Regions from separate parts of the Neorhizobium sp. BT27B genome, predicted to be linked through region 3. Evidence: predicted binding sites of a transcription regulator. Region 3 holds the regulator's gene; each other region holds the start of a gene.
What was found. The regulator LexA, encoded in region 3, represses DNA repair genes until DNA is damaged. The targets are predictions, from matches to a motif close to TGTTCNNNNTGTGTTCNG.

Region 1 (10,656 bases), on a different contig from region 3:
GGCGCTGCGAAATAAAGAAGGTAGGCGCGCTGCCGACCGGGCGTCAGTGCCTCGAAGGCGGATTTCAGTGCGGCTTCCGCGTTCAGCCTGTCCTGAAACTCTTGCGGAACCGGAAATTCCTCGGTCTTGCGGTATTCGACCTTCAGCCCGGCTTTTTCGATCGCAACCGCATCCAGAACATAAGCAGCCAGAACGTCCTTCATCCGCTCGATCTCGGCCGCATCGGTGAACCGTATCTGTCGCGCACCCTGCACGTTTTCCGTCTGGCGAATGAGGATGCCATCCGGGTCCTTCATCAAGGCCCCCTTGAAGAACAGCAGGGCACAATATTCCTTGAAACCGTGGATGATGATCGCATTGGCATTATCGACCGTGTAGCAGGGTTCTCCCCATTTCAGCTCCTCCGTCAGCCCGCAGGCCAGCACGATCGCACGCAGTGCCTGCGATTCCGCCCGCCAGTTCTTTTGCCGGTCGAAATAGGCGTCCACTTTCGGGTTTGTCTTCGCATCATCCATCGCGACCTCCCATGGCGATCCGTGCCGTGCCGTCTCTCATCCCAGGACGGTCAAGCATATCCGCCTCTTCGAAAGAGAGGAATACGGATGTTCAGGCAGGCGCCATCGCCGTTCTCTCCCCGGCCATCCGGTAGGAAATAGCCTCGGCCAGATGGATACGGCCGACCATATCCTTGTCATCCAGATCGGCCAGGGTGCGGGCAACCTTCAGCACCCGATGGTAACCGCGCGCGGAAAATCTCAGTTTCTCCGCCGCATCCCGCAGCAATTGCAGTCCGCTTGCATCCGGCGCGGCAAAGGCCTCGATCATCGACGTGGAGCAACGAGCATTGGTGGTGATGCCGCGCTGCCCGGCCGCCTCGAAACGCTCCTGCTGACGCGCACGGGCGCGGGCAACACGGCGAGCGACATCGGCACTGGTTTCAGAGGCAGCCGGGCGGATCAGATCAACCGCCGAGACGGCAGGCACCTCGATGCGGATATCGATCCGATCCATCAGCGGGCCGGAAATGCGCGCCTGATAGTCGGCCGCACAGCGTGGACCGCGAGCGCAGGTATGGCCGGGTTCGCCCGCCATGCCGCAGCGGCACGGGTTCATGGCGGCAACAAGCTGGATGCCGGCCGGATAGGAGACGCGGTGATTGGCCCGGGCGATCACACATTCGGCAGTTTCCAGCGGCTGGCGCAGCGCATCCAGAACCTGCGGCGAAAATTCGGGAAACTCGTCGAGAAAAAGCACGCCATGATGAGCAAGCGACGCCTCCCCCGGTTTGGCACGCAGGCCACCACCGACCAAAGCCGCCATGGTGGCGGAGTGATGCGGCGCACGATATGGCCGGCGATCCGACAGTTTGCCGCCGGACAACTGGCCGGCGATCGAATGGATCATCGATACTTCCAGCAGTTCCGGCGCCGTCAACGGTGGCAGGATGGACGGAAGACGCGCGGCCAGCATGGATTTTCCCGAACCGGGTGGCCCGATCATCAGCAAGTTATGGCCACCGGCCGCTGCCACTTCCAGTGCCCGTTTGGCGCTTTCCTGGCCCTTGATATCGGCGAGGTCCGGCAGGTCACCCACCGGCGCGCGGATGGCCGGCTGCGGCCGCGACAGAACCTGCGTACCGCGAAAATGGTTGGCGAGCGCGATCAGGCTGCGGGGCGCCAGAATATCGAGATCATTGCCGGCCCACGCGGCTTCGGTACCACTATCTGCCGGGCAGATTAGCCCCTTGCCCAGACCGCTGGCACCGATTGCAGCCGGCAAGGCTCCGGCAACAGGCGCCAGCGTGCCATCGAGATTGAGTTCTCCGAGGACGACATAACCGGCAAGCGCATCGGCGGGAATGGCGCCGAGCACCGCCATCAGCCCGAGCGCGATCGGCAGGTCGAAATGCGAGCCTTCCTTGGGCAGGTCGGCCGGCGCCAGATTGATGGTGATCTTCTTGGCCGGTAGAGCAAGGCCCGAAGCGTGCAATGCTGCCTGCACCCGCTCGCGGCTTTCGGCCACCGCCTTGTCCGGCAGGCCGACGATATGCATGTTTATCTTGCCCGGCCCGATCATGACCTGCACATCGACCGGAACGCCCTCTATGCCCTGGAATGCAACCGTACTGACACGCGCCACCATTGCCACCGCCCCCAACCTGCAGATGCGGGGCAAATACACGCCATGCGCCACCCCGGATTGCAATCAAGCACAGAAACGCACGCCAAACAAGAACGATTGCAGAACAAATTCGCGCATAACGTTCATTTCAGTTGAGGCCGGTTGCAATCGGAGAACAAAGGCTAAAAGGGACGGGAACGAACGAGCACGGCCCGCTGGTCAAGAGCGGGCCGTCCATCAGCTTTGGTGATGTGTTCAGGCGTTGCGCTTGGCTTCGATCGCGTCCCAGAGCAGGCTGGCGACATCGGCACCGCCGAATTTCTTGACTTCGCGAATGCCGGTCGGCGAGGTGACGTTGATCTCCGTCATGTAATCGCCGATGACGTCGATGCCGACGAACAGGAAACCGCGCTCGCGCAAGGCGGGGCCGATGCGGGCGCAGATTTCCCGTTCCCGCGCCGTCAGTTCGGTCGGTTCGGCGCGACCGCCGACATGCATGTTGGAACGGCTGTCGGTTTCGGCCGGCACGCGGTTGATGGCACCCACGGGCTCGCCATCGACCAGCAGGATGCGCTTGTCGCCTTTGCGCACCTCTTTCAGGTAGCCTTGGGCAATATAGGGCTCGCCGCGATAAAGCTGTCCGAACATTTCCAGAAGCGAGGTGAAGTTGCGGTCGTCGCGGGCCGAGTGGAACACGCCGGCGCCGCCATTGCCGTAAAGCGGCTTGAGGATGATATCGCCGAGTTCCTGACGGAAAGCGGCAATTTCAGCAGGATCGCGCGAGATCAGCGTCGGCGGCATCAGGTCCGCGAATTCGGTGACAAAGATCTTTTCCGGTGAGTTGCGCACCCAGGCCGGATCATTGACGACCAGCGTTTTGGGATGAATGCGCTCGAGAAGATGCGTCGAGGTGATGTAGCCCATGTCGAAGGGCGGATCCTGACGCAGGTGGACGACGTCGATGGTGGAGAGGTCGACACGTTCCTTTTCGCCAAGCGTATAGTGATCGCCTTTGACGTCGCGCAGTTCCATGGGCTCGAGACCGGCAAATATCCTGCCGTCACGCATGGTCAGCCGGTCGGGCGTGTAATGAAAGACCTGGTAGCCGCGGGTCTGCGCTTCCAACGCCATGGCAAAGGTTGAATCTCCGGCAATATTAATGCCGGAAACATGATCCATCTGGAACGCGACTGTCTTGATCTTCGCCATAAGCCACCCTTTGAAAATGCCCGCCTGATGTAGGACGGCGGGCGCTCAATGGCAACTGCTTCGGCAGGCTTATCGTTACTGCCTTTTCAGGCTGCGAGACCACCCTTGCGCTTGGGGCCGAACTTCGCCCAGGCGCGAAACGCATAAGACAGCGGCATGGGCAGCGGCTTGCGGATGAAGGCGATCTTCTTGACGTAGTTGTCGATATGCCAGGTGGCCCAGGTGCCGCCGCGGAAATAACCGACATCGCCGGCGCGCAGCGTGCGTTCGCTGCCGTCCTCTGCGGTCACATGTACTTCACCTTCAAGGATGACGACCGTTTCGTCCCAGCCGAAAAACCAGCGGAAGCTGCCGGCCGTGCAATCCCACACACCCGTGGAGGCGAACTTGTCGGCAGCCTCGGAGTGGGCGGCAAAACGCGCCTGCGGATCACCTGACAGAACCCAGGTCGGTTCGATAGGATGAGACTTCATCTCGGCAGCCGTGGAACAACCGCCGATAAATGGTGAAAGCTGGTTGGCAAAAGGCGTCTGAGCCCTGTTGCGAATGCCGACGGCCGCGATTGCAAGCCCGAGATAATGCAAGGCCATATCGATCCCCTTGTCCTAACCGCAGAGAACGATATCCAGAAAGGGTAATGCAACGGTTGCAACAATCGTTAAAATTGCAGCAACCGCGCGTTTTTTGTTTCGATTTAGCCGACCGGCACCGGGCTCGGCACATCGATTGCGGCTGCAGTGCGATCGGCAGTCGTGATCCGCTTGCCATCTTCGGCTGCAAAGAAATGCAGTCGTGCCGGATCGATGCCGATGCGCATGGTTGCAGGGATTTCGCTTTCGCCGGCAAGCGCGATGGTTATCGACTGATCACCGACGAGACCGTGCACGAGACGCTGCGAGCCCAGTTCCTCGACATAATCGACGGCGAACTGCATGCCTTCATCGCCCGAAACGACATGCAGGTCTTCGGCGCGCAGACCGACCGTGACGGGACCCGAGGTTGGCATGTAGCCATTTAACGAAAGGACCGCAGAGCCAATCGTCAGCTTGTCGCCCTGGCACTCGGCCTTCACCAGGTTCATGGCCGGCGAGCCGATGAAGCTGGCAACGAAGGTGGATGCCGGTGTGTGGTAGACTTCCAGCGGCGAGCCGACCTGTTCGATCTTGCCGCCATTGAGGACAACGAGGCGGTCGGCAAGCGTCATCGCTTCCAGCTGATCGTGGGTGACGTAGATCGAGGTCGTGCCAAGGCGACGCTGCAGGCGCTTGATCTCGCCGCGCATGGAAACACGCAGTTTGGCATCGAGGTTGGAAAGCGGCTCGTCGAACAGGAAGACCGAAGGCTTGCGCACGATGGCACGCCCCATGGCCACACGCTGGCGCTGGCCACCGGACAGTGCACGCGGCTTGCGATCGAGATACTGGGTGATTTCCAGCATGCGGGCGGCTTCAGCAACACGCGTATCGATCTCTGCCTTCGGCGTCTTGCGGTTTTTCAGACCGTATTCCAGGTTCTGGCGCACGGTCATATGCGGATAGAGCGCATAATTCTGGAACACCATGGCGATGTCGCGATCGGCCGGCTCGACCTGATTGACGACACGCGGGCCGATCTTGACGTTGCCCTCTGAGATGGTTTCGAGGCCGGCAAGCATGCGCAGAAGCGTGGACTTGCCGCAGCCGGATGGGCCAACCAGAACGATGAATTCGCCATCCTGGATGGTCAGATTGATGTCGGTGACGGCGCGTACATCGCCCGTATAAACCTTGCCGACGCTTTCGATATCGATCGAAGCCATGATCATTTCTCCGTTTCAACCAGGCCTTTGACGAAAAGGCGCTGCATGAAGATGATGACGAGAACCGGCGGCAGGCCCGCCAGGATGACGCCCGTCATCACGAGGTTCCATTGATTGTCGCCGTCGAGCACGTTGGCGAGACGCTTGATGCCCATGACGACGGTGTAATAGTGCGGCTCCGTGGTGATCAGCATCGGCCAGAGATACTGGTTCCATCCGTAGATGAACATGATGATGAAGAGAGCGGCGATATTGGTGCGCGACAGCGGAAGCAGGATGTCGCGGAAAAATTTCATCGGGCCGGCACCATCGACGCGGGCGGCTTCCATCAATTCTTCCGGCACAGTCAGAAAGAACTGGCGGAACAGGAAGGTTGCGGTGGCCGAGGCAATGACCGGAATGACGAGGCCGGAATAGGAATTCAGCATGCCCAGATCGGCGACCACCTTGTAGGTCGGCAGGATGCGTACCTCGATCGGCAGCATCAGCGTCATGAAGATCACCCAGAAGGCGACCGTTCTCAGCGGAAAGCGGAAATAGACGATGGCGAAGGCCGACAGGATGGAGATGGAAATCTTGCCGAAGGCGATCAGCAGCGCCATCCACAGGCTGTTGAGCAGCATCAGCGTAAACGGCGGCGCACCGGCCGTCGATTCACCGGAACCGAGCAGATAGCCGTAATTGGCGACCATCTGATCGCCCGGCAGCAGCGGCACGAGGCCGCTCATGAAGTCGGTCGGGCCATGCGTCGAGGCGATGAAGGCGAGATAGACCGGGAAGACCACGATCAGCACGCCGACGATCAGCACGAGATGGGTGAGGAAGGAAAGGAAGGGACGATTTTCGACCATCTGCGGCGCCTCAATACTGGACTTTGCGCTCGACCCAGCGGAACTGGACGACGGTGAGAAGGACCACGATCAGCATCAGGACGACGGATTGCGCGGCGGACGGGCCGAGGCTGAGACCGATGAAGCCATCGGCATAAACCTTGTAAACGAGAATGTTGGTGGACTGCGACGGGCCGCCGGTGGTGACGGCATCGATGATCGGCAGCGTATCGAACATCGCATAGGTGATGTTGATGACGGCCAGGAAGAAGGCGGTCGGCGACAAAAGCGGGAAAACCACCGTCCAGAAACGCTTGACCGGGCCGGCACCATCGATCGCGGCCGCTTCCGTCAAAGAATGCGGCACGGACTGCAGGCCGGCAACAAAGAACAGGAAATTGTAGGAAATCTGCTTCCAGGACGCGGCGATGATGATCAGGATCATGGCATCGCCCTCGTGCAGGCGATGGTTCCAGTCATAACCGACCATGTTCAGCACATAGGGAATGAGGCCGACGCTGGGGTTGAACATGAACCACCAGAGAAGACCGGAGGCAGCCGGCGCCAGCGCATAAGGCCAGACCAGCATGGTCGTGTAGAAACGGCCCGACTTGATGGCGCGATTGACGCAGACGGCAAACAGCAGCGACACGGTCATCGACACGGCGGTGACGCCGGCAGCGAACACGAAAGTGACGCTGAGCGAATTGAGGTAAGAAGCATCGCCGATCAGGCGCGTGTAATTCTGAAACCAGACGAATTTTTCGCTGAGGCCGAACGGATCTTCACGCATGAATGACTGTCGAACGGCCTGCAGGGCCGGCCAGACGAAGAAGATCAATGTGATGATGAGCTGCGGCGCGAGCAGCGCGTAGGGCAGCAGCCGAGCCTGGAAGACAGTGCGCTTTGTCTGCATGACGATCCCGATCAAGACAGGCCCGAAAACAGGCCCCAATAAAAGACCCTCCCCGCTGGCGGGGAGGGTTTCGTGACGTTGGACGAAGCTTAGTTCGAGTTTGCAGCTTCGAATTCGCGCAGGATGGCATTGCCCTGCTTGGCTGCTTCATCGAGAGCCTGCTGGCCGGTCTTCTTGCCGGACAGGACAGCTTCGAACTGCTGGTCGACCAGATCGCGGATCTGCGTCAGGTTGCCGAAACGAACACCCTTGGAGTTGTCGGACGGCGTGCCGCGCATGATCTGCTTGATGGCGATGTCGGAACCCGGGTTCTTGGCGTAGTAGCCCTGGGACTGGCCGAGTTCGTAAGCAGCGTTGGTGATCGGCAGGTAACCGGTGAACTGGTGCCAGTCGGCCTGGACTTCCGGCTTCGACAGGTAGGTAAAGAACTTGGCAACGCCCTTGTAGACGTTCTTGTCCTTCTGGCCGTTCAGCGTCCACAGGGTGGCGCCGCCGATGATCGAGTTCTTCGGCTCCTTGGTGACGGTATCGTCGTAAGGCATCGGCGCGAAGCCGACCTGGAAGCCCTTGGCGTTGTTGATGACGCCGGCGCGCGAAGCGGACGAACCCATATAGACGGCGCATTGCTGCGAATAGAACATCGGAGCCGATTCAGCCGCGCCGCCCGGACCACCGTACTTGAAGACCTTGTCGTCCTGAGCCTTCTTCAGGCCGTCCCAGAACTTGGCCTGGTTCGGGCCGTTGAAGGTGAATTCGGTCTTGGTGCCGCCAAAACCGTTCTGCAGGGTGCCGAAAGGCAGGTCCTGAATGGCAGAGTAGTTTTCGAGACCAACCCAGGTGGCAGCATAGCTCAGCGTGAAGCCGCAGGTGGCAGCGCCACTGTCGACGATCTTCTTGCCCATGGTGGCAAGTTCAGCCCAGGTCTTCGGCGCGACTTCCGGATCAAGGCCAGCCTTCTTGAAGACGTCCTTGTTGTAATACATGATCGGCGTCGACGAATTGAACGGCATCGACAGGATGTTGCCGCTGGCGTCCGAATAATAACCGGTAACCGGAGCGAGGAAGCCCTTGGTATCCCAAGGCTCACCGGCGTCCTTCATGACCTGATAGACCGGGTAGACGGCGCCCTTGGCGGCCATCATGGTGCCCGTACCGACTTCGAAGACCTGCACGATGGCAGGCTGCTGACCGGCGCGGAAAGCGGCGATGGCAGCCGTCAGGGTTTCCGGATAGGTACCCTTGAAGACCGGAACGACCTTGTATTCGCTCTGGCTTTCGTTGAACTTCTGAGCAACTTCCTCGAGCTTCTTGCCAAGCTCGCCACCCATGGCGTGCCACCAGGTGACTTCGGTCGCAGCCAACGACGTGGTTGCAGACAGCGCGACTGCGGCAGCAGTCAGAACAAGCTTCTTCATCATGGGAGTAGACCCCTCTCCGCCAGTTAATGGTGAGGGAGGGATAGTGCCCTTGTGTGACGGTAAAGCTACGAATTTATGACAGAACGATTACAAGGCCTTAAGCTCTTTGCACAGCATTGCAATTCCTTCAGAAAGCGTCCTGAAAATGCTTGGGAAAACGGCCCGGCAGCACCGCGACGACATCATATCGAAGCGTCAGGAGATGCGCATCACGCCTGCGTGACAGCCATTGGTCGGAAGCGGCACGGATGCGTTTCTGCGTTTCGTAGCCAACGGCATCGATCGCAAGCCCTTCCGCCCGCCGCGCCTTGACCTCGACAAAGGCAACCAGATCACGTTTGCGGACGATGATATCGATCTCGCCGCTCTTTGCTTTGTAGCGCAGGCTGAGGATGCGGTAGCCCTTCAGCAACAGAAAGACCGCCGCCAGATATTCGGACCAATGGCCCCGGCGTTCGGCGCGACGGCGACTTTCCCGTCGATCAGCTTTCTGGCTGGCCGGGCTCATCCTCTCCCTTCAGGGCAATAAGGCGCTGATACAGATCCTTTTTAGACAGGCCGGTAAGACGAGCCGCCTCGGCTGCCGCCTTCGAGGTCTGCATGGTGCTGGCAAGCTCGCGCAAAAGCACATCCACCTCGACCGCACCCGGCACGTCATCATAATCCGGCGGGCCGACAACAAGGACGATCTCGCCCTTCACCGTGCGCCCATCCTCATTATAGTAATCCGCCAGTTCACCGAGCGTGCCACGTCGAAACTCCTCAAACGTCTTGGTGAGTTCGCGGCAGACGCAGGCTTCGCGCTCCCGGCCCAGCACATCCGCCGCCGAGGTGAGCGTTGCGGCAATGCGGTGCGGGCTTTCGAAAAAGATCAGCGTCGACGGGATCTTGGACAATTCCGCGAGACGGTCGCGGCGTCCCTTTTCCTTGACCGGCAGGAAACCGGCAAACAGAAACGCATCCGAGGGCTGGCCGGAACCGACCAGAGCTGCAAGCGGCGCCGAGGCGCCCGGAATGGGCACAACGCGAAAGCCGGCAGTAATCGCCAGCTGGCCGAGACGGTAACCGGGATCCGACACCAGAGGCGTGCCGGCATCCGAGACCAGTGCCACCGACTTGCCGCCTTCCAGCGCCGCCAGCAGTTTTGGCCCGACCTCATCGGCATTGTGCTCGTGATAGGCATAGGGCTTGTTGACGATACCGAAACGGTCGAGCAGCACGCGGGTGACACGCGTGTCCTCGCAGGCCAGAACATCGGCACCGGCAAGCGTTTCCAGTGCCCGCAGCGTGATATCGCCAAGATTGCCGATCGGGGTTGCGACCAGATAGAGCGCAGGCTCCAGCGGCCGGGCCGGCACAAACGTGTTTGCGACCCGGTAACCGAGCATGGGCGTCTTCGTCTCTTCCGTCACTGGTATTCTCTCTTTTTCATGCATTGGCCGCCTTTATGGGCGAGGCTCCGCTGTTCGGCAAGCCACAGCAAGGCCTCGGGGTCGGCGCTTTTCTGTGCGCATTGTCGGAGCGCAGGACCGAATTGGTATGGCAGGTGCCTTCACCCTCTTGCGTTTGCGAGCAAATGTCTGCCATTTTGCCCGTCCACATCCATCCGCCTCACCGGCGGACGACAATAACATACGGTCCGGTCTCCGGTCCGGCACGGTCGAAAGCGATAGCGTCCATGCGTATTACTCTTGAGCGATCCAACCTTCTGAAGTCGCTGAACCACGTTCACCGCGTGGTCGAGCGCCGGAATACGATCCCGATCCTGTCGAACGTTCTGATGCGCGCTTCCGGCGCCAACCTCGAACTGAAGGCAACCGACCTCGATCTCGAAATCACCGAGGGCGTTCCGGCCATGGTCGAGCAGGCAGGCGCCACCACGGTTCCGGCCCATCTTCTCTATGAAATCGTCCGCAAGCTGCCGGATGGTTCGGAAGTGATGCTGGCGACCACGCCGGATGGCGGCTCCATGACCGTGCAGTCCGGTCGTTCAAAGTTCTCGCTGCAGTGCCTGCCGGAATCGGATTTCCCGGACCTCACCGCCGGCACGTTCAGCCATACGTTCAAGCTGAAGGCGACTGATCTGAAAATGCTGATCGAGCGCACCCAGTTTGCGATCTCGACCGAAGAGACCCGGTATTACCTGAACGGCATCTTCTTCCACACGATCGAAGCCGGTGGTGCGCTGAAGCTGCGCGCCGTCGCCACCGACGGTCACCGTCTGGCCCGCGCCGACGTGGAAGCACCGTCCGGTTCGGAAGGCATGCCGGGCATCATCATCCCGCGCAAGACGGTCGGTGAACTGCAGAAGCTGGTCGACAACCCGGAAGTCGTCGTGACCGTCGAACTGTCGGACGCAAAGAT
Region 2 (10,656 bases), on a different contig from region 3:
AAGCGCTGCGGCCGCGCGCTTTTCCTGTTCGCGACGATTGACCAGCAAGCCGCCGGCAGTCTTCAACGGATGGCCGAGAAACATGTTCTGCGCGACAGTCAGATTGGGGATCTGCTGCAACTCCTGATGGATCATGGCGATGCCGGCGCGGCGGGCATCCTCGGGGCTCTTGAACGTGGCAAGCTTGCCATCGACGTAAAACTCGCCGCTGGTCTGGCGCGACACACCGGACAGAATGCGCAGCAGCGTCGATTTGCCGGCGCCGTTTTCGCCGAGAAGAGCGTGAACTTCACCGGGCTTTATGGAAAAGGTCGCGTCCGAAAGCGCCTTGACGCTTGGAAAGGTCTTGGTGATGCCCTCGAACTTGAGGCGAGCCGTTGTCGTCATCTCGGTGCTTTCATCAAAGGAGGGGAGCCGGCCTCGGGAGGACCGGCTCCTGTTGCGATTACTGCGCGGACGCAGCATCCTTCATCAGCACGGCGCGGACATCGACGCCGTCGCCCTTGTACTTGGCAAGGTTGTCCTTGGTGATCAGCGCCTGCGGCGTGGCGACGACACGTGCCACCTTCTGGCCTGCGACGAGACGAAGTGCCGTTTCCATCGCCACTTCACCAGTCAGGATCGGAAAACTGTCGACCGTACCGGTCAGTTCTCCGGCTTCGATCGACTTGTAGGCGTCGGAAATGCCATCCGTGCCGAACACGGCGACCTTGCCGAGCAGGCCCGCAGCCTTGACCGCCTCGATGACGCCGAGTGCCATGCCGTCATTGTTGCAATAGAAGCCGACGAGATCGGGGTTCTGCTGCAGAATGTTGGTGGCGGCATCGTAGGACTGCTGGCGATCCCAGTTACCCGGAACGCTGGCAACGACCTGGAACTTGGAGTTCTCGCCGATGGTGGACTTGAAGCCCGCCGTGCGCTGGACAGCGGCAAACACGCCGGCCTGGCCTTCGATGATGGCGACCTTGCCGCCTTCCGGACGGTTGTCGATGAACCATTTGGCAACACGCACACCGTTATCGCGCTGGACGTTGCCGACATAGTGCTCGGCCTGCGGCACGACGGCATCGTTGACGTTGACGACGGGGATGTTGGCTTCCTTGGCCTGCTCCATGACCGGCTGCAGGTTGGCATCGGTCTGCGGCGACACGAGAATGACGTTGAAGCCGGTGGTGACCATGCCTTCTGCAATCGTCAGCTGACCCAACTGATCGCCTTCGCTCTGCGCTGCCTGATAGGCAACGGTCGCGCCGGCCTTCTCACCGAACTTCTCGTAACCTTCGCCGAGCGAACGCCAGTATTCGTTGGTGAGCGTCTTGGAAACGCCACCGGCGCGCGTGCCTTCCGGAATTTTCGGAAACGCGCCGTACTTCGCTTCAAGCTGCGACCAGTCAACCCGGTCCTTTTCGGTATCCGAGTTGAGCGGTGCAAGCTCCTGCGCGAAGGCCGCGCTTGCCATCAGCGCCAGCGCCATGCCGGCAAACGCGGATTTCAGGTGTCTGTTCATAGTATCCTCCCAGGTGTGGTTGTTGGAATAGAAGATGTCTCTTGGAGCTCCCTCAAGCGACGTCGCCAAGCATTGCCTCCTGAATGATCGACTGCGCGGTGACGGCATCCTGACGGTCGATCGCGCTGCCGAGGCGGTTGTCGCCTTCGAGACGATCGACGACCTTGAGCATGCGCTTGACGGTCTGAATGTTGACTTCGCATTCATGAACCGGATCGAGGCCGGTCATGTCCGGGAAGGTGTCAAAATAGATCGCGCCATCGTAACCGTCGCGACGGATCTGGCGCAGCAGTTCGATGGTCTGGATCGAGTGCACCGCACCGACCATCAGGCCATCATCGCGCTTGGCATAACCGTCATTGAGGTGAACGCCGAGCAGACGGCTGTGGCGGGCGATCATGGCGGCGGCGAAAGCCGGCTGTTCGTCGGCATAAAGCACATGCGCGAAATCGAGCGTGACGCCGAGATTGGCACAGCCCGCTTCCTTGATGGCCAGAAGCGTGGTGGCGCAGTCCGGCATCAGACTGTAGGAGCGCGGCTCGTTGGGCTTGTATTCGATCGAGATCAGGCAGTCGGCGTCATGTTCGCAAACTTCACGAATTCCATCGATTTCGTGTTGCCACATGCGATCATAGTCAGCCTGGAAGGCATAATCGAAGCCGTCCTGACCGAGCCAGATGGTCATCAGGTTGGAACCGGCTTCGCGGGCTGCATCGATACCGGCCTTGGTCAGGTCGATCGCTTCACGGCGAACCGATTCGTCGGGATGGGTGAAGGCGCCGAGCTTGAAAGCCGGATTGGTGTAATAGCGCATGGCAAAACCGTTGATTGCCAGGCCCATATCTTCCAGCTTACGCTTCAGTTCTGCAGGCTTTTCACCGACGTGATCGGGATAATTGAGGTCCAGATCCGTCAAGCCATCGACCTTGGCGGCACGCGCCGCCATCTGCAGGACCGTCGGCTTGCCCTTCAGGTCCGGCCATTCGCCGGCAGGGTTCGAAGCGAAGGAGTTGAGGCGGGTGGCAAAACGGAGGTTCGACAATGTCTTCGGCCCTATCGAAAATGATCAGATGCCGCAACTTCACAAAATCATTCTCTCTTGTAAAGTAAAATAGTTATTGCAACGCACCATGGGCGAACAGGCCGCATCGCCCGGATACACCACTTGCCTTAAAATCAAGCAGTCTTCTGCGGCGTGGCGTGCCCACTCTCGGCTTTTTGCGGGTCATAGCTTGCCACTGTTTGTCTAAGTCACGAGAGCTATGCGTTGAGCTCATATTTTTGCGATATTGTCACTGAAAATTCCGCGCCTTAACCTTCAGCGTATCGATAGCCGAGATCGAGTTTCGCGCCTGGATGGCCGACGGCAAGCTGCGCCATGCGGCCTACAAAGGTTTGCGGGAGCGGCAGGACAATGCCGATGTTTCCAGCTCGACTAGCGGATCGCTGGCGATGCGCTAGATTTCCTCATCTGTCTGAGAGTCCGTCCGAGAATTCATGATGGTCGTGCGATGCGCCTTGTCAGCGTCATGATGGATGCAGCATAGAGAAATGCTTCGGCCGACTTTATCGTTGCCTCCGGGTCTTTCCACAGTCGTCGATTTCGGCTGATCCAGGCGAAGAAACGCTCGACGACCCAGCGCTTTGGATGAACGGCAAAGCCGACCCATCGGCCCGATCACTCAACTCAATTCTCGGACAGGCTCTGAGCGGAGGGATAGCCTGCAATGTGCGCTCTTTATCGGATGGAAGACAAGGACTGGGTCTCGAAGTGGGCCCAGGACGCCGAGAGCCTAATCAACCTCATGCCCGCCTACCAGATGAACCCCGATCAGATGGGGCCGATCGTTCGCAACACGGCCGACGGCAAAACGCAGCTGGTGCATGCGCGCTGGGGCCTTCCTTCCCCGATATTCGTGCAGAAGAAGGCCGCCGAGGCACGCGCGGGTAGCCTCCTGTAGCCGGGCAAGGGCATCCGACAGTTCGGTGCACTGAAGCAGCTGTTTGCGATCGGCGGGAACGGTGATATGTTCACTATCCGTTCCAACTATCGAGCCTCAACCTGGACCTTCCGGCAGCACCATGACAGACACGATCCCGGCAGAGACCTTCCGCAAAATCATCCATGTAGACATGGATGCGTTCTATGCGTCGGTCGAGCAGCGGGACAATCCGGAGCTGCGCGGCAGGCCGTTGGCCGTCGGCGGTGCTGCCGCCCGCGGCGTCGTGGCGGCCGCCAGCTATGAGGCCCGCAAATTCGGGGTCCATTCGGCTATGCCGTCGGTCACGGCGGCGCGTAAATGCCCGGATCTGATTTTTGTGAAGCCAAGGTTCGAAGTGTATCGTGCCGTTTCGCAGCAGATCCGCGAGATTTTTGCCGAATACACGCCTCTTATCGAGCCCTTGTCACTGGACGAGGCTTATCTCGACGTGACGGAAAACCTGAAGGGCATGCCGATCGCCACAGAGATCGCGCTGGAAATCCGCGCAAAGATCAAAGCGACGACCGGCCTCAACGCATCGGCCGGGATTTCCTATAACAAGTTCCTGGCCAAGATGGCGTCGGACCTCAACAAACCCAATGGCCAAGCCGTGATCACGCCGAAGAACGGCCCGGCTTTTGTCGGAGGCCTCGCCGTCAAGAAATTCCATGGTGTCGGGCCGGCCACCGCCGAGAAGATGCATCGGCTCGGTATCGAGACCGGCGCAGATCTCAAGGCGCAGTCTCTCACTTTCCTGACACAGAATTTCGGAAAGTCCGGTCCCTATTTCTACGGCATCGCCCGCGGCATCGATAATCGTCAGGTTCGGCCCGACCGCGTGCGAAAATCCGTTGGCGCCGAAGATACGTTCAGCCAAGATATCGACGATCTTGATCTGGCGACGAGCGAATTGAAGCCGTTGGCGGAGAAGGTCTGGAGCTATTGCGAGGGAAAAGGTTTCAGCGGCAAGACCGTCACCGTGAAGATCAAATATTCCGACTTCACCCAGGCGACGCGCAGCAAGACCACCGCCCTTCCCTTTGCCAACGGCAACGAGATTCTTGAAGCAGCAACAGGGCTTCTCGCGACCGTCTATCCGTTCAAGCTGTCGGTGCGGTTGCTTGGCGTGACCCTATCCTCGCTAACGAACGATCAGGGCGAAGATGGCGATGAGGATCAGTCGCAATTGGATTTCGGGATGTAGGTAGAAACGAAAAAGCCTGCGCAGGAGGAGTGCGCAGGCTTTTCGAAATCATTGGACACCGGCTGGGAGGAGGAGTGCCGCTGTCCATTCATGCTACCCTTGGGAGGAGGAGTGGGCCGCATGAAACCCGAAGCTCTGTGGGAGGAGGTACATCGCTTCGTTGGAGTTGTTATATACGATCCCTCACGCCGGGTCAGAGGCTGTGTCGCAGCCCAGCTATGCGCAATATGCAAATCCGAAAATTCATCTTCCTCATTTCGAACCGCTAGGCGCGGAAACGGTCAAAGGCGGTCAGATACTTGATGGGCGGATCTGCTTCCGGATATCGGTAGATTTCGGTGCGCAGATAGTGAAGCTCGTCGGCAAGATCGGGCTCGTCCACTTCGACCCACCATGATTTCGGCCGTCCTTCGCTTCCATCCGACCATCGGTATCCACGCGCCTTCAGGTGATCCTTCAGGTCGAATGGGCTGTTTTCGGCAAAGATGCGTACGCGTGATTTCAGACTGGCTCGGTAGAGTTCTGAAAACGCCGTCTCCGCGCCTTCGTTAGGTTTTCGATCCATAACCTCCAGCAAGGCGAAACAGTCATCGAGCGCTCTGTGGCCGTCATGGAAATAGCCGGCCTGACTGATGAGATATCCAAGCTTCGTTCCCTCGAAACCGCGCGCCGACCAGTCAATCTCCGCATTCGAGCAGGCCCAGGCCTTATCCGAGAATATCGGAGAAAACGCTTCACAGAACGGGCGGTCAAAGCTGGCATTGTGCGCGATCACGAGATCGGCGGGCGCGACAAGTTCGTTGACACGCTGCATATCAATCGCCTGACCGGTCACCATTTCGTCTGTGATGCCGGTCAGCTTGGTAATCTCGGGCGGGATGGATTTCTCGGGCTGCCGGAGACCACCATAGCTGCCCGTTATGTCGCCAACCGCACCGGCATGATCAAACGTGAAGGCGATCAGGCCTATCTCGATAATCTCTTCCTTGCGAGGGCTGAGCCCGGTTGTCTCGGTATCGAGGATGATGCCTCTCAATGGAAATTCGGGCCGGATTATTGCTGCGATCTCGCGTTGCTCAAGTTTTTGCAGAATGCGGAAGCGCCCGGTACCGGACAGATGTGCGACCATCTCCGCCTCGGTCATAGTCTTGCTTGTTGACTCTCGGACCGGTTGCCGGCGATCAGACGATGGCGACGCAGACAGATTGTCGGAAAACATATCGAACTGGGTGGGCAAATCTGACTGTCCTATCGCAGAGCACGCGAACGGCTACCACGATGATCGATTTCAGTCATGCAGTGACTGAGTCTTGAGCAGATTCGAACCGACGATCCATAGTTGGATCGCAATAAACTACCGAGGTTTTTGGCTTTTCATCTTCAACGCATTGATGTGCAAACGAGCGGGGCCGGCACTATGCCGGCCCCACAAAACTTTTCAGCGTCCAGACACGCGGATCGCGCCCGCGTCACCGAGGCTGCGTTGAACAGCCGCAATCTGGTCAGAAGCGATATCAGCCGAGACCTCGATTTCCCCTTCGAGCGGGGCGTCATTGCGTGATCCGCCCTCGTGCGACGCGTCGCCACCGGAAGGCTTGGAGCCTATTGTGTTTCGATCGGTCGCAGACTGGATGAAGATGTCTGGGCGCGAAACCCCGTGTTGCTGCACTAGATGCTCGACGGCAAGGTCTGCTGCTTCGCGCGTATCAAACGTAGCGCGGATGGTGGTGGTGCTATCGTCGGCCATGAGGCTGTCTCCTGTTTCAAGAGGTCACAACTACAAACGCAGGGAATTGCGGCTGGTTTCGTTGACCGACGATGATTGAAACAAACGGAACCTTACGCCTCAGCAAGTGTTCGTGGATGGAACCCAGGAGGACACCGATGACCCCGCCGAAATCCCCAGCAGTCGAGGCTCTTGAACAAGAACAAGCGCGGCTATCCCAAGGCACCGAATCCGAACTCGAGGCTAGTCTGAAAGGCTCATTCCCGGCCTCCGACCCGGTCTCGGCGACAACAACCTCCGTTCCAACCGGGATCGTGCCGTCTCTCCCAAAGGAGGTTAGCTTTGGCTCAGACGCGCCGCTCGTCGATAAGGCTCTGGCAGCGACGAGGGAGCCCGAGCAGACCGATGCGGCGACATTTGCATCTTCCCGCGAAGAGCTTGAAGCTCTGAAGGCGGAGGTGGCACGCCTGCGGGAGAGCGCCAGCGAGATCGGTTCGGCGGCAATGCGCGTCGCGAAGGCGCAAGCGTCTGATGTACTCGTTGACCTAAAGGAGCGCATCCGCGCCAAACCATTGCCGGCGGTTGGTATCGCCGCCGTCATCGGCTTCGTCTGCGGCATGAACCGTTGATGTGACCTCAAGAGCGCAGACCGCTCAAAGTGAACCAAAATGGAGGAAAAAATGGCCAACCCGGAAGACGATGCAAAAGGTCGATACGCGCCGTCCCAGGCGGATCCACATGCATCCGGCGTCCACAGCGCCAAGCCAACTGTAATAACTGGATCCGAGGACGTTACCGAGCGTAAGGTCCCGCTCGGTCAGAAAGGCCCCAATAAGGATTGGGACATAAATTTTGATCCCGCAGAAAGCAGTTCGGAAAAAACGCTAGGTTAACAACTAGATTCCGAAACGTTCGACGGAAGAGGACGCCACTGTGACCGACGACACTCCAGACCCGACCAGCGATGCTGCGCGCAGCGACCCCGCAGTCGCGGACAAAGATCGCGAGAAGCTAAAGAAAGCGGCGGAGGATGGGCTGCGTAACGCTGAGGGCAAATTACCCAAGGACGAAGTCTAGATCCCCGCGAACCGAAAGCGGCCGCTACTCGACAGACCGAATCCGGCTTGTCGCCCGTCGTCATAGAAGCTTGCAACGGCCAAAAACTGACTTTCGTACGACACCGTACCGTCGACACAGCGTCCGTATCACGACGGAACGACGTCTGCGAGATCACGTTATCGGCCCGCACACCGCAGGGCATCGACATGCCCGGCTTCCCGTAACTCAGGAGAACAATCATGGCAGAGAAGAAACTGGACGACCTGTTTCTCGATACGCTGAAGGACATTTACTTTGCGGAGAAGCAGATCCTGAAGGCATTGCCGAAAATGGCCCGCGCTTCGCAGTCCGAGGAAGGCAAGGCAGCTTTCCTGAAGCACAAAGAGCAGACGGAAGGCCAGATCGAGCGCCTCCAGCAGGTGTTCGAGCTGATCGGCAAGCCGGCGCGCGGCAAGACCTGTGAAGCCATCCAGGGCATCATTGCAGAGGCCGAAGAGATCATTGACGAGTTCAAGGGTTCGGTTGCGTTGGACGCCGGCCTGATTTCATCCGCGCAGGCCGTCGAACACTACGAGATTGCCCGCTACGGCACTCTGAAAAGCTGGGCGAAACAGCTTGGCCTGACCGAAGCCGTGGAACTGTTCGACACCACCTTGCAGGAGGAGCTCGAGACCGATCAGCTTTTGACCCAGCTCGGCGAAGCATCCGCGAACCCCAAGGGCTCGAAGAAAGCCGCGTAATGTAAATGGGGCCGCGCAGGAGAGCGCGGTCCCGCTACAAGCCACAAAGGGAGGAAGCATGGAATCCGAACGTGACGACTGGATTACCCGCCGGGCGTACGAGCTGTGGGAACAGGCCGGAAATCCGGATGGGCAGGAGCATCAGCATTGGACGCAAGCGAGCGCCGAGTGGGACGACAATAATGCGACGTCGCCCACGAGTTCCTGGGATGACGAAGCCGAATAAACGCTGTGAACGTCCCTAATGACGTCACCTGACATAAAATAGGCCCTTCGAGTTTTTAACTCGGAGGGCCTGTTTTATGTGACATTCCAAGAGCTTCCTGCTTACACACGACCAGGGCACCCAAATCCTTGATACAGAAAAGCCCGCCAAGGCGGGCTCCTTTAGTCTGTGATACTTATCAAGGCTCAGCGAGACTTCTTGTAAAGTTTTTCGGCGATCTCGAACATTTCCTCGGGAGCATAGTCCGGCGTGAAAGCTGATGGTACGCCGACAAGCTGCTGGATCTTACCGCCGTCCGGCATTCCATCGACCACCTCAAGTTCGCCTGGAGGATCACCCGGCAGCGCGACTTCGTCGTTGCTCCAGATCCCCGCGATCTCTTTATAGTCGTTCGGGCTCCAGGTGTAGAGGCGCCGATGCGAACCCTCGTCGAGATACTTCTGGCATTCGGGAATGTTGGCGAGCGGGATGTTTGGGGTCGGCAGGAATTTCTTCACGTCCACTCCGGTGATTTTCTCCAGCGCCAGCGCGTACGCATGCGCATGCACCGAACCGCGAACAAGAAGATAGCCGCAGACCTCGCGGCCTGTAGGATCGGTCACAGTCTCGTAGACCCGCAGCTTGTGAAGCCGGGCGCCGCATTCCAGGTGAAAGTTGTGCAGCAGATCGAGAACGACGTTGCCAGTCGTGGTGATGAAGTCGTTGTTCCAGGACTGGCCGTTGCTGTTGATTGGCATCGCGCCGCCGCCACCCGATAGAAAACTCGCGGCCAAACGGATATCTGCCATATCCTTGAACGGAGCACCGGATATGTCTCCACCGTCGCCTTCGTCACCGTCAGGAATGTCAGGCCCATTATTCAGCATCGCGACGCCGTTACTGACGAGCTCAACATGCCCGAGCTCTTCTGCCGTGATGCTGGCAACCAGGCTGTAGAAGGGCTTGAGCTTCGATTTCGAGCGGAAGTTGAACGACTGGAACATATAGTTTCCCAGCGTAGACATTTCCCCGTATTTACCGCCGAGCAATTCTTGAAGGGCGGCTGCAGCATTTGGGTCAGCGGCTTTCGGTGCGGGCAGCTCCGCCTGGAGCTGGTCTACTCTCATGAACATGAGATTTCCTTTCGGTTTGAGACAAGCGCCCAACCTCATGGCATCGCGATAGTTCCTCAGCTTTCACGACCGTGCGGTATCGTACCGGTTCCCGTTCACGTCACTCCAGACGCATGACATCCTTGAAACGCACGATGACAGCAACCGTCCCGTCTTCGCTCGTTAGCTCGAACGCCTGACCGTCCACGACGTCGCCACGCAGGATACGTTGCGAGAGAAGTTCACGCGCGGAATTGATCGCTTCCTTCCGCGCGGCCTCCAAGCTTTCGAATTCCGCGCCCTCCGGATCTGCTGCGAGATCCTGTCCGTCGCGGAGGTGAAAATAGAATTTCGGCATGCTGGCGCTCCCCGGTTTCGAGCTACCAACCTTGAAACTGGCCACAGGTTTCCGCAGCTCGAACAATTTTTGCGACATGACGAACTGGACCTTGCCTCCTTTCGCCTTATCTCGGGCGAAGCTCCCATCCTCGAACAGTTCAGTCAGGAACCGCATATGTCGTGGACCAAGAATCGACTTCTTTCAATTCTTCCGCAGCCCGACGCGGCGTTGCTGCGCCCAAGACTGGAACCTGTCAGCCTCGCGCAGGGCGAAATGCTGTTCCGATCCAACGAGAAGATCAGCCATGTCTTCTTCTTCGAGGGAGGACTTTCCTCAGAGATCGCTGGCAGCGATGAAACGAAGAAAATCGAAGTCGGATGCATTGGGTACGAAGGGTTTTCGGCAGTGCCCGCCGTCCTCGGGGTCGATAGCAGTCCGCACTACGCGTTCATGCAATGCGCGGGTCCGGCATTGCGTATCGGTATTGAAGAGCTGCGCGCGGTAATAGACGAAAGCCGCTTTATTCGGGACCTCCTGCTGAAATACGCGCATGTCTTTCTAATTCAGGTCGCTGCCACAGCTCTGGCCGACGGCCGCTACGACATCGAGCAGAGGCTGGCCAGATGGGTCCTGATGAGCCAGGACAGGATTGGCGACGAACTCCCGCTCACGCACGACTTCCTGGCGCTTATGCTCGGCGTCCGTCGGTCGAGCGTGACTGATGCGCTGCATCGACTGGAAGGTTCGTTGGCGATCAAGGCTGAGCGCGGTCTGATTTCAG
Region 3 (10,656 bases):
GCAGCCATGTTGAAGCTCTCGTAGACCTGACCCTGGTTGGCAGCGCCGTCACCGAAATAGGCGACCGAAACAGAGTCATTGCCGCGATAGGAGTTCGCAAAAGCGAGACCGGTACCGAGCGAAACCTGCGCACCGACGATGCCGTGACCGCCGTAAAAATGCTTCTCTTTCGAGAACATGTGCATCGAGCCGCCCTTGCCGCGGGAATAACCACCCTGGCGTCCGGTCAACTCGGCCATGACGCCGCGCGCGGTCATGCCGGCTGCGAGCATGTGACCATGGTCACGATAGGCGGTGATAACCTGATCACCTTCCTTCTGGGCCATCTGCATGCCGACTACGACAGCTTCCTGGCCGATATAGAGGTGGCAGAAGCCGCCGATAAAGCCCATGCCGTAAAGCTGGCCGGCCTTTTCTTCAAAACGGCGGATGAGCAGCATTTCACGATAGGCGTGAAGCTCGTCTTCCTTGCCGAAATCCGGCGTGTTCTTGCCGGTAAATTCCTTGGAAACGTTCTTGGTTGCAGACTTTGCCGCGGATCTGCGGCCGGATGTAGACGCGGTTTTAGCAGGCGCCATCAATCCCTCCCTATGTACTGCGCTTATCGAAGTAGGGCCCGCCCAAGCCAATGTGGCGCGTCCCGGTTTCGAGGCGTAACATAGGGACAAAAGCACGCCCCAGCAATGCCATATTTGCATGGCTCACATGCTTGATAAACCTATGATTTATCAAGAAAAATCGAGATTAACTCAAATCAGGTTAAGTTAGCGACTGCCGTTAAAAATGACAATCTCGTCCGTGCGCGAGACATTCAGCTGGTAACGCGCCGTCTCGTCGAGCATATCCCGCTCCATGGAGCCATCACTGAGCAACGCGACCTGGCGCTCGAGCGCCTGACGTTTTTCAGTCAGCTTGGCAAGGTCGTCTGCGCGCAGCACGCGCTGGCGCTCGAATTCCTCCGTTGCGATCAACCCGAGATCACCATGGACGGAATGATAACCGAAATAGGAAAGAAAAGCGACGGTGATGGCCGGAAGGACAAATCGGCCCAGTTTTCTCTGTTTGTGATGTTTGGTCCACATGCTCGTTCCGAAATCCCGTCACGCAATAAACGAGTCGCAGGTTCGCAGAACTTGTTTAAGCAATCGTTGACCATATCGCCGACGCTGCAGATACGAAAAAGCCCGCGCCTTGCGGCACGGGCCTTGAAGTATGAAATCAGCCCTCAGCAGAGCCGACCGGCCTTTTAAGCCTTAAGGATCGAACGACCGGCATAAACAGCCTGCGGGCCGAGCATTTCCTCGATACGGATCAGCTGGTTGTACTTGGCAAGACGGTCGGAACGCGACAGCGAGCCGGTCTTGATCTGACCGCAGTTGGTGGCAACAGCGAGATCGGCGATCGTAGAGTCTTCGGTTTCGCCCGAGCGGTGCGACATGACGGCGGTGTAACGTGCCTTGTGAGCGGTCTCGACGGCGTCGAGCGTTTCCGTCAGCGAGCCGATCTGGTTGACCTTCACGAGGATCGAGTTGGCAGTGCCCATCTTGATACCGTCGCGCAGGCGAGCCGAGTTGGTGACGAACAGATCGTCGCCGACCAGCTGAACCTTGTCGCCGATCTTGTCGGTCAGGTATTTCCAGCCAGCCCAGTCGTCTTCAGCCATACCGTCCTCGATCGAGATGATCGGGTATTTTGCAGCCAGTTCGGCCAGATAGTCAGCCATGGCTTCCGGCTCGAGCGCGCGGCCTTCGCCTTCCATCTCGTATTTGCCGTTCTTGAAGAATTCGGTCGAAGCGCAATCGAGGCCGAGGAATACGTCGTCGCCCGGCTTGTAACCGGCCTTTTCGACCGACTTCATGATGAAGTCGAGGGCTTCCGGCGCGCTCTTCAGGCCCGGAGCGAAACCGCCTTCGTCACCAACGTTGGTGTTGTGGCCCTGTGCGCCCAGTTCATTCTTGAGGACGTGAAAAATTTCCGAACCGATGCGAACGGCTTCGGAAAGCGATTCCGCGCCGACCGGCATGATCATGAATTCCTGGAAATCGATCGGGTTGTCGGCATGCGCGCCGCCGTTGATGATGTTCATCATCGGAACCGGCAGGACGTGAGCGGCTGCACCACCGATGTAACGGTAAAGCGGCAGACCGGACGATTCGGCAGCAGCCTTGGCGACAGCGAGCGACACGCCGAGGATGGCGTTGGCACCGAGACGCGACTTGTTCGGCGTGCCGTCCAGCGCGATCATGGTCTTGTCGATGTGGATCTGGCTTTCGGCATCGAAACCGCCGATGGCATCGAAGATTTCCGTGTTGACGGCTTCAACGGCCTTCAGAACACCCTTGCCGCCATAACGCTTGCCGCCATCGCGAAGCTCGACGGCTTCGTGCGCGCCGGTCGAGGCGCCCGACGGAACGGCTGCACGGCCCATCGTGCCGTCTTCGAGATAGACGTCGACCTCAACGGTTGGGTTACCGCGGCTGTCGAGGATTTCGCGGGCAATGATATCGGTAATGGCAGTCAAGGGTCTCTCCTCAGGTTGACGGGCTTCAAGCGGTCACTGAAAATGGCTCACAATCAATGACACGGCAATTACAGTGCAGGCACTTTTGGTTCCTTGACGGTGATCAAAAGCGCAATTTGTCACACAGGCTTTATCACGCAGCCTTGGCAATGGCATCGAATGCCAAAAGCTTTTCCAGCAGCTTTGGCATGTCCTTCAAATGCACCATGTTCGGGCCATCCGATGGCGCATTGTCCGGATCCTCATGAGTCTCGATGAAGACGCCGGCGACACCGACAGCCACCGCTGCGCGCGCCAGAGTCTCAACGAACTCACGCTGACCGCCGCTCGAGCCACCCTGCCCGCCCGGCTGCTGTACCGAGTGGGTAGCGTCGAAGACGACCGGCGAACCAAGCGACGCCATGATCGGCAGCGAGCGCATGTCGGACACCAGCGTATTATAGCCGAACGAGGCGCCTCGCTCGCACAGCAGCACGTTGCCGTTGCCGCTTTCCGTGAATTTAGCCTGGACGTTCTTCATGTCCCAGGGCGCCAGAAACTGGCCCTTCTTGACGTTGATGGCGCGGCCGGTCTTGGCGGCAGCCACCAGAAGATCGGTCTGGCGCGACAGGAAGGCCGGAATCTGCAGGATATCCACCGTCTCGGCGACGACTGCGCACTGCTCTTCGGTGTGGATGTCGGTGAGAACCGGAAAACCGAACTCCTTCTTGAGATCGGCAAAGATCTCCATCGCGGTATCAAGCCCGATGCCGCGTTTGCCGGCGATCGAGGTGCGGTTCGCCTTGTCGAAGGAGGATTTGTACACCAGGCCGATGCCGAGCTTGCCGCAAAGCTCAGACAGAGTGCCGGCGATCATGAAGGCATGATCGCGGCTTTCCATCTGGCAGGGGCCGGCAATCAGGGAGAGTTTCTTGCTGTTGGAAAAAAGGACCTGCTTGGCCCCCTCGCCGACGGTTACTTCGGCCTTGGCGCTGACAGCCATGATCACTCCTCGAAAGCAAATACGGCACCCTGTCCGGGCGCCGGGGCAACCACGATGCGACTGCCCTTATCCATGAATGCGACGTCATTAGCAGCAAGCACCGCCCGTGTCACGGCAAGATCGGGAACACGGAATATCACCGCGGCACGGCCAAGACCGGTTCGCGACAATGACGCCGCATCGCCTGCGGAAGAAAACGTGTCGGCAAAGGTTTTGGCGTCAACGAGCCTTAAAACCGCATTGCTTGCGGCAAACCTGTGATCACCGAAATCGAATTTTTCAGCGCTTGCATCAAGCACGGTCCCAATCCGCTCGACGTCTTCCTGCGTATTCCCCGCCAGCAGAACAACCTGGGACAAAGCCGCGACACCATTTTCATGACGTTCCAGCGCCGATCGATCTGCCGGCAGGGGATCGAGCCGCTGGCATGTGAAGACGCCGAAAGAATCAGCGTCACTCCGCGCCGCAAAGGCCAGCCGAAAACGGGCCAGTTTTTCGGTCCCGTCCGGCAATTTGGCAAATCTCGAAAATTCCAGCATCTTGCCGGCAGAGACCCCGGCCTCGACAAACCGGGCATCATCCGCCTGCGCATCGTCGGTTGCCAGCGCCATGGCGGACAGTCCCTCCTCACCTGCAGGAGTGCGAAACTCACCATCCTGCCGGACAAACACGTTTCCATCGGCGAATGCCTGATCATAGGCAGCCTGATCCACTATGGAAAGCGGCTCGAGATAAGTACCGTCACCCATGAAAACACAGGCATTTCCCGTCCCGAAGGGATGGGCGGCATCTGCAGCCACGGTGAAGCCCAGTGCTTTCAATCGGCGGCGGGCGCCATCAAGCGACATGGTCGGCAGGACGAGATGATCGATCGTGAACATGGCAGCCCATTTCCAAGCGTTGATTGTCTTAGTGATCGATCTTTCCGGCTGCACGATCAAGACCAGCCGCAGCACTGTTCGTTCCGCGCAACTACCATTTTTCGCCACTTGCAGAACACACATGGAACATATAGTGTCCGTTCTGGATTTGTTTCACCTTTGAGGACCCGCCATGCTCACGCGCAAACAGCAGGAACTGCTTCTGTTCATTCACGAACGAATGAAGGAATCCGGCGTCCCTCCATCGTTCGACGAGATGAAGGATGCGCTGGATCTGGCATCCAAATCAGGCATCCATCGCCTGATCACTGCGCTTGAAGAACGCGGTTTCATCCGCCGTTTGCCGAACCGTGCCCGCGCACTGGAAGTCATCAAGCTGCCGGACGCCTACAATGCAAGCCTGCAGCCGCGCAAACCGTTTGCACCGAGCGTCATCGAAGGCAGCCTCGGCAAGACGCAGCCCGTGCGTCAGGTGACACCGCCGCCTGTTGCCAATGACAGTATGCCCGCAACAACCGTGCCGGTCATGGGCCGCATTGCGGCCGGCGTGCCGATCTCGGCGATCCAGAACACGACGCATGAAATTGCCGTGCCACCGGAAATGCTGGGCAGCGGTGAGCATTATGCACTGGAAGTGCGTGGTGATTCGATGATCGAGGCCGGCATTCTGGATGGCGATACGGTCATCATCCGCAACGGCAGCACGGCAATGCCGGGCGATATCATCGTGGCGCTGGTCGACGACGAGGAAGCGACGCTCAAGCGTTTCCGCCGCAAGGGCGCATCGATCGCGCTCGAAGCGGCCAACCCGGCCTATGAGACCCGCATTTTCCCGCAGGAACGCGTCAAGGTGCAGGGCAAGCTCGTCGGCCTCATTCGCCGTTACCACTGATACCTGCCTTGCCGCTCAAAAAGCGCAGCGGCTCCGGCAGTGTCGGATCAAAAAGATTGCGCCGCCAGTCATAGTCGCGGTGACGCGTCCAGGAGCGATCGGCGCCGACCATGGCGGCGGCGATCGACCATTGTTTGGGATCAGAATTTCCGTTGAAGCGGATTTCCAATGCTCCTGTTCTGCGTAACGCCTCGCCGTTGATCATCAATGCGCCCGAACGACAGCGATCAAAACGGGCACGTGCCGCAACAACCATTTGCGCGACATCGCAGGCAGGCCCGGCAAAGCGGGCATCTTCCACCACAGCGACCGCCGGGCCGCTGGTTGTTCTTGCGACACACCATGACCGGCCTGCGCAGACGAATGTATCCAATACACTTTCGCGCAGAGCCTTTTGCATCGCCTGCCGCGCTTGAAATACTTCTTCGGGCGTGAGGGGCGGTCGTCGTGATGTCGCTCGTTCTTTCGGTGCGTTGGCCTCTCGCAGTGCGGTGGCCTGCTGCTCTCCTCCCATGCTCGTCGAGACTGACCTCAATCCATCCGCAGTTTTTGGAACGGCCGCTCCATTCGGCAGCAGCACCGCAACCTCTGCCGATGTCGTTGTACCGTTTTTCGGCGATGGCGTGTCCAGCAATGTCGGCGCCGCAGGCTGGGGCAATGACAATGCGTGGCGCCACTGCGAATAAATGAAACCGGGCGGACGCGCGCGATTGGTCGCGACCTGCTTATTGCCCAGCAAGGCGGCAAGGCTTCCATCTTCGGAAACCAGAAAATCCGGCGGCGGATCATGCGCCACCCGCCATGACAGAAAGATGGCCAGTGCCAGAAGCGGCAAACCCAGCAGATGAAGGCGTGTGCGCAGCAAGGTCAGCATCAGAAAACCGGCTGTGGCGACGGGCAGAAACCACGACGGTTGGCGCCCGATGGCAACATCACCTCCCCAGGTCGCAACCATCTTGGCGACAACGATAACGCCCTCCAGCCCGACGCCCATCACCTTCAGGAAAAAGCCGTCGAGGCCAAATGGCATCAACAGCATACCGATCAGGCCGAAGGGCATGACGATGAAGGAGACCAACGGCATGGCGGCCAGGTTCGCCGCCAGTCCATAGGTCGATATCCGGTGAAAATGGTCGATGGAAAAGATAGCCGTCGACAGACCGCCGATCAGCGATGTGGCGAAAACCCCGCCGGCCAGATGCCCGATCGCCAGAACGGGCTTGAGTGCCGCGGGTCGCCATGGCGTTTCGCCGTCTTGCGCCGCCCCGCGCCTGCTCCATGCAGAATAACCTGCGACCAGCGCCACCGTTGCCGCAAAAGACATCTGAAAACTCGGCCCCAATATCTCCGAGGGTGAGACGACAAGAACGACAAGCGCCGCCAACGCCACATTGCGCAGGCTGATCGATGGGCGATCGAAAAACACGGCGGCCAGCATGATCGCCATCATGATGTAGGCGCGCTCTGCCGATACACCGAAGCCCGAAGTCAGGTAATAGCCGGTTGCCATCAACAGCGCCGCGGCCGCGGCCAGTTTCTTCACCGGAAAGGCCTGGGCAAATCCTGGCAGAAGCGCAAGCAGACTGCGCATGCCGATAAAAAAGATGCCCGCCGCCAGCGCCATGTTCAGACCGGATATGGCAACGATATGGGCAAGGCCCGACACGCGCAAAGCCTCGGTCGTTTCATCGGAAATCGCTCGCCGTTCGTCGGTGACGATGGCGGCGGCAAACGCGCCGGGATCACCGGGCACGGTTGCGCGGATGCGCGAGGCGATCGCGCTGCGCCATGCAAAGACGGTTCGCTCAAGTGTTTGCGCCCAGGTCTCGGCAACCGGTCCACTCATCAGCGTGGGGGCACCGTAGAAAAAGCCGATCGCGCCTATGCCGTCGTAATAGGAGGAAAAGGCGAAATCGACGAGGCCGGGCAACGCCGGTCCGGAAGGCGGCGATATCCGCGCCCGCCCGCCAATCCGGTCTCCGATGTCGAAAGCAGGCTGGCGCGTTCGCGACAACAGCGTGATGCGTGTCGGCGGCCGACGAAGCTGCGGCGACGCCGTGCTTTCGAGCGCCAGCACATACCGCCAGCGCCCCTCGCCACTGGGTTCGCGCATTTCGACGACACCCGTCACCACCGTCGTGACCGGCTGATCCAGAACGACGGTGGAGCGTCGCCAGTCCTGAAAAGCCGCCAGCAACATGCCCGCGGTCAGCAGAACAGCGATCAGCACGACGGAACGAAAGCGGCCGTACGTGCCTCGAAGGATAAACGCGAACCCCAGGCTGAACAGAAACGCCACGGATAAAAGCCCCGCCGAAGGCTCGGAAGGCATCGCAAACCATATGGCTGCCCCGAGGCCAATCAGAACAGGCAGAGCCAGAAAGGCATGACCGTGTGCCTGCTCCTCGGCTATCATCCCGATCGTGGCGGACTGCATACGCGCCCAGGCGCTCAGCAGGCGTGCGGCGAGGCCATATGAGGGACGATGCGCGGCCGGAGCGGCGCCACCCGGCCTGAACCTTGAGAGGGACGAGACGCCTGCGGCAACCCTCTGGAGCGGGCTGCGACCATACGGCCTATTGCCAGTCTGCGTCAGAGACGCATGGACTGAGTCTTTCACGGCCAATATCTGAGTTTCCGAGCTGTCCGGCAGAGCGTTTTGGCAGGGCAAATTCGGCTGATTTGCCGACTGCTGCATCGTCTCCGTCGACATCCAGCCCTCCCAAATGAAATTCAAGCGAACACGACTTAGGATTGCATTTTCGGTACTCTCAGGTCAATCGGCAGACATGTCTGTCACGCCACTTTCCAGCCGATCAGACTGGCCCAAGCCTCCTGCGCAGTGGCTGAACGACGAGATCGGAAATGTGAAAATATAAACCCCAGATTGCCGCTATTATAGGTCGTTTGCCTAGTTAATTTTCGCATTGCACAAATACCGCCCACAGGCGCTTGGCAGCGAGCGCCGGATCATATAGCTAATCAGGACGCTTCTTTTCTTTTGGCGCTTCTCCAGCGCCATTTCCGCCTATTTCGGAGGATTATATGACGGATACGAGCGCAAACATCGTTCTTGGCGATAAAAAAGTAGAGATGCCGGTCAAGAAGGGCACTATCGGCCCTGACGTGATAGACATCGGCGCGCTGTACAAGAACACCGGCGCCTTTACCTACGACCCCGGCTTCACCTCCACTGCATCGTGCGAATCCAAGATCACCTATATCGATGGCGACAACGGCGTTCTTCTGCATCGCGGTTACCCGATCGAGCAGCTGGCCGAGCACGGCGACTTCCTGGAAACCTGCTATCTGCTGCTGTACGGCGATCTGCCGACTGCAGCACAGAAGAAGGATTTCGATCATCGCGTAACGCACCACACCATGGTGCACGAGCAGATGAACAAGTTCTTCAGCGGCTTCCGTCGTGACGCCCATCCGATGGCCGTCATGGTCGGCACCGTTGGTGCACTGTCGGCTTTCTATCACGACTCGACCGACATCACCGATCCGCACCAGCGCATGGTTGCGTCGCTGCGCATGATCGCAAAGATGCCGACGATCGCGGCGATGGCCTACAAGTACCATATCGGCCAGCCGTTCGTTTATCCGCAGAACGATCTCGACTATTCGTCGAACTTCCTGCGCATGTGCTTTGCCGTGCCGTGTGAAGAATACAAGGTGAACCCGGTTCTGGCCCGCGCCATGGACCGCATCTTCATTCTGCACGCGGATCACGAGCAGAACGCCTCGACCTCGACCGTGCGCCTCGCCGGCTCGTCGGGTGCCAACCCGTTTGCCTGTATCGCCGCCGGCATTGCCTGCCTCTGGGGCCCCGCTCATGGCGGCGCCAATGAAGCGGCGCTCAACATGCTGCAGGAAATCGGCACGGTTGACCGTATTCCGGAATATATCGCCCGCGCAAAGGACAAGAACGATCCGTTCCGCCTGATGGGCTTTGGTCACCGCGTCTACAAGAACTACGATCCGCGCGCGAAAATCATGCAGAAGACCACGCATGAAGTTCTCGCCGAACTCGGCCACAAGGACGATCCGCTTCTGCAGGTCGCCATGGAGCTGGAAAAGATCGCTCTTACCGATCCTTATTTCATCGAGAAGAAGCTCTATCCGAACATCGATTTCTATTCGGGCATCACGCTGAAGGCGATGGGTTTCCCGACCACGATGTTCACCGTGCTCTTCGCGCTGGCCCGCACCGTCGGCTGGATCGCCCAGTGGGCCGAAATGATCGAAGATCCGCAGCAGCGTATCGGTCGCCCGCGCCAGCTTTACACCGGCGAACCGCAGCGCGATTACGTTCCGGTTTCCAAGCGCTAAGCTAAGAAACATCAGACAAAGAAAAACCCGGTCAATGGCCGGGTTTTTTATTGTCCAGGAGATCGAGCACGATGGCTGCCGCAGCCTCACCCGGTGGCACCGGTACGGTGAGATTTTTCCAGGTCAGATCGAAACCTTCGAGCATGGCGCGGCGCGGGCCGCTGTCATACGAAAGCTGCTCCGCCCAACGGCAGAGCGCGCCGGGACGCACGACTTCATTGATATATTCAGGCACCACAACACGGTCGGCAATGAGGTTGGGCAGCGCGCCGGACCATATCTTGATGCGCTTGGCCATCATGGTAATCAGCCAGTCGGCCTTGTAGGCCGAGACGACCGGTACCGTTGCCAGGGCCAGTTCGAGAATGACGGTGCCCGACGCTGCGATTGCCGCATCCGCTTGCGCAAAAGCGGCCCACTTACCCGTCTGATCAACCACGATCTCGGGTCTGTTCTCGAAACCCGCAACGATCTCCTGCACCAGAGCTTCGCGGCGTTTGACCGTCGGCAGGATGAAACGTGTCGGCCCGTTGCGGCGCACAAACTCCTGCATCACCTCACCAAAGATCGGCAGCAACGCCTTGATCTCGGCGCCGCGCGATCCCGGCAAGAGCAGGATCGTTTTCGCATCGCCTGCATTTTTAAGCGGCCGCTGTGCCCGCAATTCGCGCACGCGCAGAATATCTGCATCAGCCGTCAGGCGATGGCCGACAAAATCGGTGCGCGGTCCATCCAGACGGCGCATGGCCTCGGGTTCGAAGGGCAGCACGGCGAGAACCCGATCCACATAAGGCAGCATCGCCTTGGCGCGGTATTCCTTCCACGCCCAGACACTGGGGCAGACATAGTTGACCACCGGCAGATCGGGCAAAGCCGCCCTCACCTTCTTCGCCACCCGATGGGTAAAATCCGGGCTGTCGATGATGATCAGCACATCCGGTTTTGCGGCGATGATGGCATCCGCCGTCTGGCCGATCCGGCGGATCAGGCCTGGAAGACGCGCCAGAACCTGGGTTATTCCCATGATCGAGAGTTCGGAGAAATC

Region 1: the regulator LexA is predicted to act here: its motif matches at 2,231-2,248, upstream of AAIH70_RS17920 (YifB family Mg chelatase-like AAA ATPase).
Region 2: the regulator LexA is predicted to act here: its motif matches at 3,536-3,553, upstream of dinB (DNA polymerase IV).

Annotation. Positions count from the first base shown of each region.
Region 1 is NZ_JBCIYT010000006.1:237,933-248,588, reverse strand. It holds gene AAIH70_RS17925 (YdeI/OmpD-associated family protein) at 1-515, opposite strand, end outside; gene AAIH70_RS17920 (YifB family Mg chelatase-like AAA ATPase) at 607-2,142, opposite strand; gene gshB (glutathione synthase) at 2,377-3,330, opposite strand; gene AAIH70_RS17910 (cupin domain-containing protein) at 3,417-3,920, opposite strand; gene ugpC (sn-glycerol-3-phosphate ABC transporter ATP-binding protein UgpC) at 4,025-5,128, opposite strand; gene ugpE (sn-glycerol-3-phosphate ABC transporter permease UgpE) at 5,131-5,979, opposite strand; gene ugpA (sn-glycerol-3-phosphate ABC transporter permease UgpA) at 5,990-6,874, opposite strand; gene ugpB (sn-glycerol-3-phosphate ABC transporter substrate-binding protein UgpB) at 6,964-8,292, opposite strand; gene AAIH70_RS17885 (YraN family protein) at 8,420-8,800, opposite strand; gene rsmI (16S rRNA (cytidine(1402)-2'-O)-methyltransferase) at 8,775-9,680, opposite strand; gene dnaN (DNA polymerase III subunit beta) at 9,971-10,656, shown strand, end outside.
Region 2 is NZ_JBCIYT010000019.1:39,675-50,330, reverse strand. It holds gene AAIH70_RS29350 (sugar ABC transporter ATP-binding protein) at 1-387, opposite strand, end outside; gene AAIH70_RS29345 (sugar ABC transporter substrate-binding protein) at 446-1,507, opposite strand; gene AAIH70_RS29340 (sugar phosphate isomerase/epimerase family protein) at 1,560-2,549, opposite strand; partial or broken gene AAIH70_RS29335 (IS5/IS1182 family transposase) at 3,003-3,173, opposite strand; partial or broken gene AAIH70_RS29330 (SOS response-associated peptidase) at 3,235-3,462, shown strand; gene dinB (DNA polymerase IV) at 3,590-4,693, shown strand; gene AAIH70_RS29320 (3'-5' exonuclease) at 4,959-5,930, opposite strand; gene AAIH70_RS29315 (hypothetical protein) at 6,132-6,440, opposite strand; gene AAIH70_RS29310 (hypothetical protein) at 6,578-7,048, shown strand; gene AAIH70_RS29305 (hypothetical protein) at 7,100-7,312, shown strand; gene AAIH70_RS29300 (hypothetical protein) at 7,353-7,496, shown strand; gene AAIH70_RS29295 (ferritin-like domain-containing protein) at 7,715-8,218, shown strand; gene AAIH70_RS29290 (DUF2934 domain-containing protein) at 8,277-8,444, shown strand; gene AAIH70_RS29285 (manganese catalase family protein) at 8,630-9,556, opposite strand; gene AAIH70_RS29280 (DUF6894 family protein) at 9,657-10,049, opposite strand; gene AAIH70_RS29275 (Crp/Fnr family transcriptional regulator) at 10,050-10,656, shown strand, end outside.
Region 3 is NZ_JBCIYT010000001.1:44,664-55,319, forward strand. It holds gene pdhA (pyruvate dehydrogenase (acetyl-transferring) E1 component subunit alpha) at 1-578, opposite strand, end outside; gene AAIH70_RS00215 (FtsB family cell division protein) at 765-1,082, opposite strand; gene eno (phosphopyruvate hydratase) at 1,247-2,521, opposite strand; gene kdsA (3-deoxy-8-phosphooctulonate synthase) at 2,655-3,503, opposite strand; gene AAIH70_RS00230 (VOC family protein) at 3,506-4,384, opposite strand; gene lexA (transcriptional repressor LexA) at 4,557-5,276, shown strand; gene AAIH70_RS00240 (ComEC/Rec2 family competence protein) at 5,257-7,713, opposite strand; gene gltA (citrate synthase) at 8,322-9,611, shown strand; gene lpxB (lipid-A-disaccharide synthase) at 9,643-10,656, opposite strand, start outside.